2 linked regions of the Spiractinospora alimapuensis genome follow. The protein of the gene in region 2 interacts with the protein of the main gene of each other region in a pairwise test. Links are inferred from orthologs where the notes say so. Each region holds a gene or a part of one and is shown on either strand. Other genes may lie near its edges. The genes, in order: topA and J4H86_RS17090.

Region 1 (6,055 bases), 420 kb from region 2 along the record:
GAGCAGGACACCGGCGGTGCCGTGGAAGTCGTAACGCAGGTCGCTCAGGACGAACTGGCGCTGGCCGATCGCGGCGGCGATCAGCGGAGCGACCGCCACCGAGCCCAGGAGCACGATCCGCGCCGTGGCGTGCAGGAACGCGAAGGTCCGACCACGGATCTCGTCGTCGACCTCGCTCCCGATGAGTGTCAGTCCGATGACCCACGCGATCCCCGCTCCGCAGCCCACGAACCCGGCCAGCAGCGTGGCCAGCACGAACTCCGGCACCAAGCCGATCACGATCAGCGAGACACCCGCGAAGGCGATCCCGAGCCCGAACAGCCGGCGCCGGTCGAAGTCCGCCAGCACCCGGGGGCCGAGGAACATACCGGCCGCCATGCCCACGAAGACCGCACCGAAGACCAGACCGAAGCCGGCGTTGCCGGCGCCCAGCGTCTCCACGAACGGGCGGGCGACACCGACCACCGCGCCTCCCGCGGCGAACGCGCCGAGCATACCCAGGAGCAGACCGCGCACCAGCGGTGTGGATACCGCGTAGTGCCACCCGCTCCAGATGGCGCGCCACAGGGACTCCGGCTGGGTGGGCGCTCCCGTCTTGGGGATGGCCAGGGTCCAGATCACCACCGCGGAGACGAAGAACGTGACACCGTTGATGTACAGCGCGATGTCGCTGGTGGCCATCGCCTGGGGATCCAGGCCGGGGACCGCGTGGGCGACCACGCTGCTGATCGTGGCGAGAACCGTGAACAGCGCGGCCGCGACGGGGGCCGTGCCGTAGGTGGTGAACAGGCTCAGCTGGTTGGCCTGCTCCAGCTTGTGCTTCGGGACGAGGTTGGGCACCGTCGCGTCCTTGGCCGGCGCCCAGAACAACGCGACGCACTCGGCCAGGAAGTTGGCGATCAGCAGCCACAGGATATCGCCGACGATCGGGATGGAGATGTAGAGCAGGCCACGCAGAACGTCGCCGCCGACGAGGATCAGCCGCCGGTCGAATCGGTCCGCCAACCAGCCGGCGAACGGCCCGAACAAGATGTAGGGCGCGAGTTTCAGCACCACCACACCGCTGACCGCGAAGTACTGCACGAGGGGGCGCTGGTCGGCGGTCAGGATCGCCGCCAGGGACATCAGGGCCAGCAGGCTCAGCCAGTCACCCAAGCTGGACAGGGACAGCGCGATCCACAGGCGACGGAACGGCCTGATGCGCAAGACGCTGCGAGCCTGGGTCGGATCCCCGAGTGGTCCTGTCATGTTTTCACCGTATATCGCTGTTCGGCGCCCCCGGGGGGAGAGCGAGTCCAAACACGTCGGGGGCCAAGGGACGGCACCCAACCGCACCGCTGGCGGCCGCCGGGCGAGCCGCACCGACAGGGCCGGGGACCGCTCCGACCGCGCAGCGCCGGCTACGCACTGCTGGCGGTACGGGGCCGTCCACTCGGGGGCGGTCGCTCGGTGTCCGTCACTCGGTGTTCGTCGAGTCCGTGTTGTTCGTCCGACGTGTGGACTTCTTGGGGGCGGGTTTCTTCGGCGGCGCCTTCTTCGTGGTCTTCTTGCTCGGCGCCGACGACTTCTTTTTGGCGGGAGCCGCGGCCCGTCGATCGGCCAACAGCTCCGAGGCGCGCTGCACCGTGATGGACTCCACCTCGTCGCCCTTGCGGAGCGAGGCGTTGGTCTCGCCGTCGGTGACGTAGGGCCCGAAACGCCCGTCCTTGATCACCATCGGTTTGCCCGTGTCCATGTCCTCCCCCAGCTCGCGCAGGGGCGGGGCGGCGGCGCGGCGGCCGCGTTGCTTGGGTTGGGCGAAGAGCTCCTTGGCCTTGTCCAACGTGACGGTGAATATCTGCTCCTCGTTCTCCAAGGAGCGACTGTCCGTGCCCTTCTTCAGGTACGGCCCGAACCTGCCGTTCTGGGCCGTGACCTCCTCACCGTCGAGGTCACCAACAACGCGGGGCAGACTCAGCAAACGCAGCGCGTCATCCAGGGTCACCGTGTCCAGGGACATGGACTTCAGCAACGACGCCGTACGTGGCTTGGCGGCGGCCTTCGCCTTGGAGCGGCTGCTCTTGGTCTTGGTCTCGGTCTCCTGCTCCTCCAACACCTCGGTGACGTACGGCCCGAACCGGCCGTTCTTGGCGACGACGACACGGCCGGTGTCGGGGTCGGTGCCCAGCTCTCGATCCTCACTGGGCTGTGCGAACAGCTCCTCGGCCCGCTCGGGCGTGAGCTCGTCGGGCGCGAGGTCGTCGGGAACGGTGACCCGTTTTCCGTCCCGCTCAAGATACGGACCATAGCGCCCGACCCTCAAGACGATGTCACTGTCGGAAATCGGGAAGGAGCTGACTTCGCGCGCGTCGATCTCGGCCAGGTGGTCGTCCACCATCTTGTGCAGTCCGGGCTCGTCCTCGCTCCCGCTGTAGAAGCGGCGCAGCCACGGGACGCGTTCGGTCTCACCGCGCGCGATCTCGTCGAGTACGTCCTCCATTCGGGCGGTGAAGTCGTAGTCGACGAGGTTCCCGAAGTGCTGCTCCATCAGCCGGATCACGGCGAAGGCAAGGAACGACGGCACCAGCGCCGTCCCCTTCTTGAAGACGTAGCCGCGGTCCAAGATCGTGCCGATGATGGACGCGTAGGTCGAGGGGCGCCCGATCTCGCGGTCCTCCAGCTCCTTGACCAGGCTCGCCTCTGTGTATCGGGCGGGAGGACGCGTGCTGTGGCCGTCCGGCTCCACGCTCTGCGCGGTGACGTGCTGCTCCTCCGCGAGCGGGGGCAGACGACGTTCCCGGTCGTCGAGCTCCGCGTCCGGGTCGTCCGCGCCCTCGACATAGGCCTTCAGGAAGCCGGGGAAGGTGATGACCTTGCCGGTGGCGGTGAACTCCGCCCGCTCGTCGGCACTGGAGTTGCCGACCACCGACACCTTGACCGACTCGCCGACGGCGTCCTTCATCTGGGAGGCGACGGTGCGCTTCCAGATGAGTTCGTAGAGGCGGAACTCCGCTCCGGACAGTCCCGTGTGCGCCGGGGTGCGAAAGGTGTCCCCGGACGGCCGGATCGCCTCGTGCGCCTCCTGGGCGTTCTTCACCTTGTTGGAGTAGACGCGCGGCTTCTGCGGCACGTAGGAGTCGCCGTAGAGCTGCGCCGCCTGCGCCCGCGCGGCCGCCACCGCGTTCTCCGACAGCGTGGTGCTGTCGGTACGCATGTAGGTGATGAAACCGTTCTCGTAAAGGCGCTGTGCGACCTGCATGGTCTGCTTCGCCGACAGACCGAGCTTGCGCGAGGCCTCCTGCTGCAACGTGGTGGTGCGGAAGGGGGCGTAGGGGCCACGCTTGTACGGCTTGCGCTCGACGCTGCCAACGGTGAACCGGGCCGCGCGCAACCGCTCGGCGAGCCCGGTGGCCGCGGCCTCGTCGAGATGCAGCACACCCTTCTCCGCACGCAGCGTCCCCTGGGCGGTGAAGTCCCTGCCCTGAGCGACGCGCAGACCGTCCACCGACGACAACAGCGCCTGGAATGTCGCCGGGTCGCCCTCGGCGACGTCCGGCGCGAGGAAGTCACCCTTGAGGTCCCAGTAGTCGGCGGCCGTGAAGGCGACCCGCTCGCGCTCCCGCTCGACCACGAGTCGCGTGGCCACGGACTGGACACGGCCCGCCGACAACTTCGGCCGGACCTTCTTCCACAGCACCGGGGAAACCTCGTAGCCGTAGAGGCGGTCCAGAATCCGGCGGGCCTCCTGGGCGTCGACCAGACGCAGGTTGAGGTCACGGGTGTTCTCCGAGGCGCGCTGGATCGCCTCACGGGTGATCTCGTTGAAGACCATGCGGCGCACGGGCACCTTGGGCTTCAGCTCCTGCTGCAGGTGCCAGGCGATCGCCTCGCCCTCGCGGTCCTCATCCGTGGCGAGGTACAGCTCGTCCGCGTCGGCCAGCAGAGCCTTGAGCTTCTTGACGTGCGCCTTCTTGTCGGAGTTCACGACCCACAACGGCTCGAAGTCGGCGTCGATGTTGACGCCGAGTCGCGCCCACGACTCCCCCTTGTACTTGGCGGGGATCTCCTCCGCCCGCTCGGGGAGGTCGCGGATGTGTCCGATGCTCGACTCAACGACGTACCCACGTCCGAGGTAGCCGGCGATGGTCTTGGCCTTGGCCGGCGACTCGACGATGACGAGCCGGTTCCCGGCCCCCGCCGTGTCGCTCGAGCTGCCCTTCTGGGATGGCACGCTGTTCCCCTACGTCCTAGCCTCACGTCGATCGGACAACGGAACCGATCAGGTTCACGTTCCCCGCTGTATGCTCTGCGCCCGCTGGGAGATGGGCCCACCACATCCCCGCCCCAGTATCTTTGGCACGCTACCGGACGCTGGCCGGGGCCACGCTATGGCGAAACACCCCTCGGCAGACGCAGAATAAGCGCAATGCTTGAGTATGAGTACCAGGAACTCCGATTCCCGCGTGGAACTTCCCGCGGGATCGCCCGCAAGGCGTTGACCGAGCACGCGGAGTACGGACGTTGGGAACTCGCGAGGGTACGGCTGTACCCGGACGGGAGTCGACGTGTGGTCCTGCGACGGAAAATCATCCGACGCCACGCCGTGATGTGAATTACGCCACCCCGACGTAGATGGACGTGGCAACGATCACGGGCCCGCCCCGAGACGGAGCGGGCCCGCGGGGTGGACGTTCTGGTGGTGACCAGAACGTCCGGCGACGATGTGCGACGCGGACGGCGGTGAGCCGTCACCCGGGCGTGTGGCTGGATGGGTGGGGCGGTGGAGGCGCCGGACAGCCGCGGTACCTCGGCTGCTCTCTGACGACTGCTCTCCCGAGCCGATGAGTGCGCCCGCGCCGATGCACCGCGCGCCCCCACTGTCTCCACGAGCCACCGGGTGGGTCACCCCGTCCGGCCGCGCGTCAGTCCCCTTGACTAGTCGGCGATGGCGCCGGACTCTTCGCACTCGGCGTTGGCGACACCGAGCAGCGCGCCGACGGCGATGCCGCAGGCGTTGATCGGCACGTCCACGTCGGCGATGATCTGGTTGCCGCCGAGGATGCTGCCGTTACCGGAGGTCGCGGCGTTGATGCTGTCGTTGTCGTACTCGCCGTGGTGGTGGTGCCCACCGTTGGCGTGCGCGGTCCCGGCGCCGAACGCCAGCAGGCCCGCCGCGACGAGAGCGGTCACCGAGGTCGCCTTCATCCACTTACGCATGTGCTGCTCCTTCGTGATGGATCGTGCTTACGTGATGTGTGCTGTACTGCTGGTACTGCTGAACCGCCTGGCTGAGTGGGGCACCACGCCGGTGGGACGCGGTCCGCGACGTCAGCGGTGACTAGTCGGCGTAGGCGCCGGACTCCTCGCAGTCGGCGTTCGCCACGCCGCCAACGGCGCCCACGGCGATCCCGCACAGGTTCACGGGGACGTCCAGCTCGGCGATGATCTGGTTGCCGCCGAGGATGCTGCCGTTGCCCGAGGTGACCGCGTTGATGCTGTCGTTCTCGTAGTCGTAGCTGTGCGCGTTGGCCGTGCCGGCGCCGAACGCGATCAGGCCAGCGGCCATCAGAGCGGTCACGGAGGTCGCCTTGATCCACTTGCGCATGTGCTGCTCCTTCATCCAGGAATGCTGTTCTGTCTGGTGTTGCCTAAGGGACTGCTGTCGGCCCATCCGCGCCGGTGGGACGCGGTGTGCCCGCCACGCGTGAACTAGTCGGCGATGGCGCCGGACTCGTCGCACTCGGCGTTGGCGATGCCGGCGACCGCGCCGACGGCGATGCCGCAGACGTTCACGGGCACGTCCACGTCGGCGATGATCTGGTTGCCGCCGAGGATGCTGCCGTTGCCCGAGGTGACCGCGTTGATGCTGTCGTTCTCGTAGTCGTAGCTGTGCGCGTTGGCCGTGCCGGCGCCGAACGCGATCAGGCCAGCGGCCATGAGAGCGGTCACGGAGGTCGCCTTGATCCACTTGCGCATGAGAGTTCCTCTTTCCCAGATGTGCTTTGTTCGTGCTTTTGACGAGGTACTACCGAGGTACTGCTGACTGGTCAGTCACTGACCAGGTGCCGCTGGGGTC
Region 2 (5,678 bases):
CTCGCTCACCCCGGTGAGCGGGTCGATTCGGCGGGCGAGGTTGGCCCGTCGGCGCTCCCACGCGTCGTCGACCCAGCCGGAGATCAGGCCGGAGTCCAGCGCGGCGGCGGCGCCGCCGGCCCGCTCCACCTCCTGGAAGTAGCCCCACCCCGTGTCGCGCAGGGAGAGGGTGAGGTCCTCCAGGTAACCCGACCCGCCGCCGGGGTCCAGGACACGGGCGAGGTCGCTCTCCCGCAGCAGCAGGAGCTGGGTGTTGCGGGCGATGCGCCGGGAGAACCGGTCCGGGAGGCCCAACGCGTCGTCGAACGGGCGTACCGTGACCGCGTCCGCCCCGCCCACTCCGGCCGCGAAGCACGCCACGGTGGTCCGCAGGAGGTTCACGTAGGGGTCCCGTCGCGTCATCATGGCGGCCGAGGTGACCGCGTGCTGGCGCATCCCGCGCGCGTGCTCGGGCACACCACAGACCTCGGCGACGCGTGCCCACATCGCGCGGGCGGCCCGCAGCTTGGCGATGGTGAGGAACTGGTCGGCGCTGGCCGCGAACCGGAACTCCATCTGGTTCGCCGCCGTGGCGAGGTCCAGGCCGGCGCCGAGCAGCGCCCGCAGTGCGCTGACCCCGGCCCCGACGGCCACGCCGAGTTCCTGCGCCTCCGTGCCGCCGGCGTCGTGGACGTGGGACGCGTCCACCGTGATGGTGCGCAGCCACGGGCGGGACCGGCCGTGCTCGGCGGCCAACCGCGCGGTTCGGTGCAGGACGGTGGCGGCGTCCTCGTCGGCGGACCCGAAGAACGGGTCCAGCCCGAGGTTCCCGAAGACGACGTCGTCGGCGATGTCCTGGTCCCTGGCCGCGCGCAGCAGCGCCGCCGCCGCGTCGGGGTCGGTGCCGTCCAGGGTGACCGCGTGGCGGTTGAGGTCGAGACCGTCGAGCACCTGCGGCAACTGGTGGACGGGAAGCCCGCCGTCACCGACCCGCAGCCACACGCCGTCCACACCACCGGCGAGGTCCTCGTCGATGGCCGCGACCGCGGCGTCCGCGTCGGGTGTGCGGTGGAGCTGGCGGATCTCCCAGCCGTGGGGCAGGGTCCCCGCGGGGGTGGACCCTCGGGTGTAGGGAGCGCTTCCCGGAAGACCCGCGTCCGGACCCGGACGGTCATACAGGGCGTGAACTCGGATGCCGTCATACGTGGTGGACGTCAGGAGGTCCTCGGGCGCGTCGAGCTCGTCGGTGTCCTTGCCGCTCTTGGTGAGCACACGGGCGACGAGCGCGCGCCATTCCTCCCGGGTGGCCGTGGGAAACGGCGTGGTTTCCCCGGCGGTCCCGCCGTTGTCCGGGATGTTTCCGCTCATCCCACCAAGATTAGATGTCGTCTCTTCGCAGGTGCGCGGCACGGTATGGGAATGGCGCGGCGGGGCTCCGGAAGAGGAATTCGGAGCGCGCACAGACGTCCGCTTCGCGCGCGATGCCGTTCGTCGCCGGAGAAGTACCGTTGGGCCGATCCGGGCCCGCTATGCATAGACGCTTTGGGGTTACTGTGCCACTCTGGGGCACGTCCCGACCACGCGAGGCGAATGGTGCGCCCGAGGTTCGCGGTAACGCGAGTGACGGCGCGTTCGGTCACGCCGGGATACGGATCGACAAGGTCGTGGCACGGTATGGGGACGAAGGAAATGCAGCTCGGTCAGAAGCGTCAACGATGCCGGTTGGACGAGTGTGAGTGGTGCACTCGCGACGACCTGCCGTGCGGAGGATGCTCTGGGACCGGATGGTGGAACCCAGAAATGCCGCACCAGGAGGGCAACGGAGCGATCGTGTGGATCCGGGTCGAGGAACCCTGCCGGATCTGCGCCGCGACGGGGCGGGAGCACGGAGTTCCGGAGGTCATCGAGGACTCCCAGGAGGACACGCAGACGCCGTTGCGTCGCGCCTCCTGACTCGCTTCCGCTCGCAAGACCCACAGGGGGGGGGGTGGGAGCCCGCGCGGTCACGTCCGAGGGGGGTCGTGGCCGCGCGGGCGCGTCTCCGTCGACGCCCGGCGGCTCTGTTCCGGACCGGCCGGTCGCTCAGTCACCGGTGCCGGGCGCGGGCCGTGAGGTGGGGTCGGCGACTGTGGGGTCGACCTCGACCAGCCGGTGCTCCACCTCCGCCACACTGGCCGCGCCACCGGTCCGCTCGGCGACCCAGTCGGTGAAGCGCGCCTCCTGGCCCTCGGGCACGAGGACCTGGAACGTGACGACCTCGGTGTAGCGGGTGTCCTCCACGCCGTAGGCGGAACCCCGCAGCACGCTCTCCAACCGCCCGGCCTGGGTGTAGTCGGTGATCACCGAGACGATCGCCATCGATCGGAACTCGACGACCCCGATCGCGTCCACCGCCTGCCCCACGGCGTTGCCGTAGGCGCGGATCAGTCCGCCGACGCCCAGCTTGGTTCCGCCGAAGTACCGGGTGACCACGGCGACGGTGTCGGTGAGGTCGCGGTGCCGCAGCACCTCCAGCATGGGGAGACCCGCGGTCCCCGCCGGCTCGCCGTCGTCGTTGGAGCGCTGGATGTCCCGATGCTCGCCGAGGATGTAGGCCGTGCAGTTGTGGGTCGCGTTCCAGTGCAGCTTGCGCCGTTCGGCGATGAACGCCCGCGCGGCGTCCTCGTCATCGACGCGCGCGAGGGAGCACAGGAACCGAGACTTCTTGATCTCGACCTCGTGCTCCCCGCCACCTCGAACCGTCCTCACGTTGACGATCCTAGGGAGTACCGTCGCGCGACTGGCGCGGCCCTTCCTCTGACGGACGTCCGCCGACGACGGTGTGACCGGTCGTGGGCGGGGACCGGGTCGTGGCGCGGCGCTCTTGTGGCCAAGCCGCCCCGGCGCGCGCACCGCGCCCGACCAGGAGAACGCCACCACACCGACGTCACCCGTCCCGCGACGCACCGGGCCGGAAGAACGCTTCCGCCACGCCACCGGTTCCCCCACTCGTGGGCGCACCACCCCTCGGAGCGGTTCAGCCCCAGAGACGGCGCACGGCCCAACTGTCGCTGTGTGGGTCCTGGGTGATGTCGACGATGCTGGCGTGCCCCTCGTCGGACTCCGTCGCCACCCGGACCAGGCGCGCGGAACTCGGCTCGGGGGTGGTCGTCCACGAGGCGATCACCCGCCGCACCCGGTACACGTGTCCGCGCCACGCGAAGAGGGCGGGCTGTCCGGAGGTCGTGGACTGGACGTCGATCTGTTCGTTCAGGAGACTCATGCGGACAGTCTATCGAACAGGGATTCGATTTGATGGCGACACGCACGGCAAATAATGCGAATCTTCTCGCGTGGTGTCGCTCGTTCGGGTCCGGTCTGGCACCGAATGCTAGCGCTCTTGGGGGCGTGGCGCCGGTCGGATCGACGCGGCGGCAGGTCGCGGCCGGTTCCGACTGACGTGGGCTACTCGAGGAAGGCCGCGATCCCCTCGGCGACGCCGGCCGCCGCGTCCTCGCGCCAGTCCGGGTCACTCAGCAACGCGGCGTCCTCCGCGTTGCGCATGTTGCCCGCCTCGAGGAACACCTTGGGCACCGTGGAGAGGTTGAGGCCACCGAGGTCGTCTCGGACGTGGATGCCGTCCTCGGTCGAGATGTAGTCGGAGATCGCCATGTCGGCGGCCTCGGCGTAGGAGTCCCGGACTGACTCGCCGAGGTCCCGGGAGGGCTCGACGATGTCCTCGGTGTGTCCGCTCACCTCGGCGGGCGCGATGATGTGGAAGCCGCGTCCGCTCGGCGGTCCGCCGTCGGCGTGCAGGGAGATGGCGGCGTCGGCGTCGATGTCGTTCGCGGCGCCGGCGCGGTCGGGCAGGCAGGGGCCCACGCCGTCGTTGTCCTCACGGGTGAGGACGACCTCGGCTCCGTCCGCTTCGAGCAGGTCACGCAGCTCGGTGGCGAGGTCGAAGTTGAACTCGTGCTCGGCGTATCCGTCGTCCGTGGAGGCGCCCACGGTGTCGCAGTTCTTCATGAGTCCACCGGCGTCGATCTGTTCGTTGATCACGTCGGGTGCGGTGTGGTTGGCGCCGTTGTGCCCCGGGTCGATCACGACGGTGAAGCCGTCGAGCGGGCCGGGTGGGTCCGTCGGTTCCTCAGGCTCGTCGGTTCCGTCCCCCCGCGGGTCCTGCTCCCCGTCGGCGTCGACCGTGTCGGGTTGGTCCCCGGTGGACGGTGACGGTGGGTCCTCCGAGGTGTTCGCGCACCCCGCCAAGAGAAGTGCGAGGACGATGGCCGGCACCGCACGCGGTATCGCTGACCGGTGTGGCCGGGACGGGACGGAGAGCGGGATCGCGGCCTCCAAGCTCGGCTCGATGTATCCGGGATGCGAGCTTAGGCGATGCGGGTGGTTGGGGTGTTATCGCTGCTCAGGCCGGACCGGGTGTGCTGGGTGGCGTCGGCGCGTGAGAAGGGGCGGGAGCTCCGATCGGCCCCGCCCCTGCTCAAAACCGCGCCGTGAACTTCTTCCTGGCGGACATCGGAACCGACCCCGATGCCGCGCGTCTCCCCCCGACAGGATTGCCGTCCGTGCGGGAGGCTACTCCGAGCGCTGACTTGGGATGCCCGCGAGCAGCGCGCGAACCTCGGTCTCCCGATACCGGCGGTGCCCACCCAGCGTCCGAATCGAGGTCAGCTTGCCCGCCTTCGCCCAACGCGTGACGGTCTTGGGGTCCACACGGAACATCGTGGCGACCTCGGCAGGGGTCAACAGGGGCTCCGCCTCGGGCGTGCGAGTTGACATGTGTTTGGCCTCTCCTCCTGGATCTGTGTGCCGATCCTGAGCCGTTAATCCTGGCACTTGGCCCGGATGTCCAATATTGCCCTCATGGTCTATATTGAGCCACCCGAGGTGATTGTGCGACCACTTAACGCGATTTTGCGGGAGGGTTCCCCTAATCCCGACCATCGACTGGGTCACGCTGAGTGATTCTAGCGATACGTTTAGTGGCATGTGGCGTATTCGGTCAAAACTTCGTTGTCCGGCCCTGTTTCGCTCGATCCCGATCGGCCGGAGTGTTAGCGCGACGCCGACGCGGCCGCGGAGTCCGGCCTCCAGTCCCAGCATCGCGTGACCGGTCACGGTCGTGCTTTCGTTCGTGCATTCGAAGTGTCGCAGTCGCCTGGGGTTCCCGATGTGCAAATCTGGAATGCCACGTCATGCCCCGGTCTCGGCGCGTCGTCTCACTACGCAGAGTGCGGCTTCGGCCGAGACAAACGGCCGAACGCGGCTCTCCCCTGACCGAAAGTGGACAGGTATGCCCATTTTGTTCCCTTTTGATGGGGCCTGCGTAACTCCTCCCAAAAGGACACCAGGGAAGGGGCCAAAGAGACCAGTTCACTCAGGTAAAAATCTGGTGTTCCAGGTGTGGAGTGCGTGTCGCGCCCGCCGCCGTGGTCCAGCCGGAGCGTCGGAGCCCCGGACCGTCAGGAACGTCGCAGGAGGTCGCGGACCGGTAAACCGGTGGCGTTGCCTGGGTAAACCCCGCTGAGCGACGGAGCGTGCGTCCTGCGGGGGCCTGGGTGTCACTGGTGCGGCGGCCGTGGTCACCGGAGGGGCGGGAGAGGCCCGGTGGCTCGGCGGGCGAGCCGCCCCGCTCCGGGGAGTGCCGACCTCGGCGGTTCAGTTCGCGCGTTCCAGAGCACGAACCGCCCGCCACCGGCGTTTGA

The links.
Region 1: the proteins of J4H86_RS17090 (region 2) and topA interact in binary tests that used the Escherichia coli proteins (3 or more experiments, as listed by UniProt). The link is inferred for Spiractinospora alimapuensis from one-to-one orthologs.

The regions. Positions count from the first base shown.
Region 1 is NZ_CP072467.1:4,096,895-4,102,949, reverse strand. Bases 1,257-4,540 are described here. They hold topA (type I DNA topoisomerase), read right to left. Parts: upstream 4,211-4,540; coding sequence 1,457-4,210; downstream 1,257-1,456. Other genes in these bases: J4H86_RS19125 (DUF5703 family protein), read left to right, coding at 4,406-4,540. Also shown: tmk (dTMP kinase), read right to left, coding at 1-1,248; more of J4H86_RS19125, read left to right, coding at 4,541-4,591; J4H86_RS19120 (DUF320 domain-containing protein), read right to left, coding at 4,915-5,196; J4H86_RS19115 (DUF320 domain-containing protein), read right to left, coding at 5,318-5,599; J4H86_RS19110 (chaplin family protein), read right to left, coding at 5,689-5,955. UniProt on the Escherichia coli protein: Releases the supercoiling and torsional tension of DNA, which is introduced during the DNA replication and transcription, by transiently cleaving and rejoining one strand of the DNA duplex.
Region 2 is NZ_CP072467.1:3,678,899-3,684,576, forward strand. The notes cover bases 895-3,801. They hold J4H86_RS17090 (YigZ family protein), read right to left. Parts: upstream 2,728-3,801; coding sequence 2,062-2,727; downstream 895-2,061. Other genes in these bases: J4H86_RS17080 (methylmalonyl-CoA mutase family protein), read right to left, coding at 895-1,347; J4H86_RS27465 (hypothetical protein), read left to right, coding at 1,780-1,932; J4H86_RS17095 (DUF6504 family protein), read right to left, coding at 2,996-3,241; J4H86_RS17100 (N-acetylmuramoyl-L-alanine amidase), read right to left, coding at 3,424-3,801. Outside these bases: more of J4H86_RS17080, read right to left, coding at 1-894; more of J4H86_RS17100, read right to left, coding at 3,802-4,251; developmental transcriptional regulator BldC, read right to left, coding at 4,549-4,752; J4H86_RS17110 (hypothetical protein), read right to left, coding at 5,632-5,678.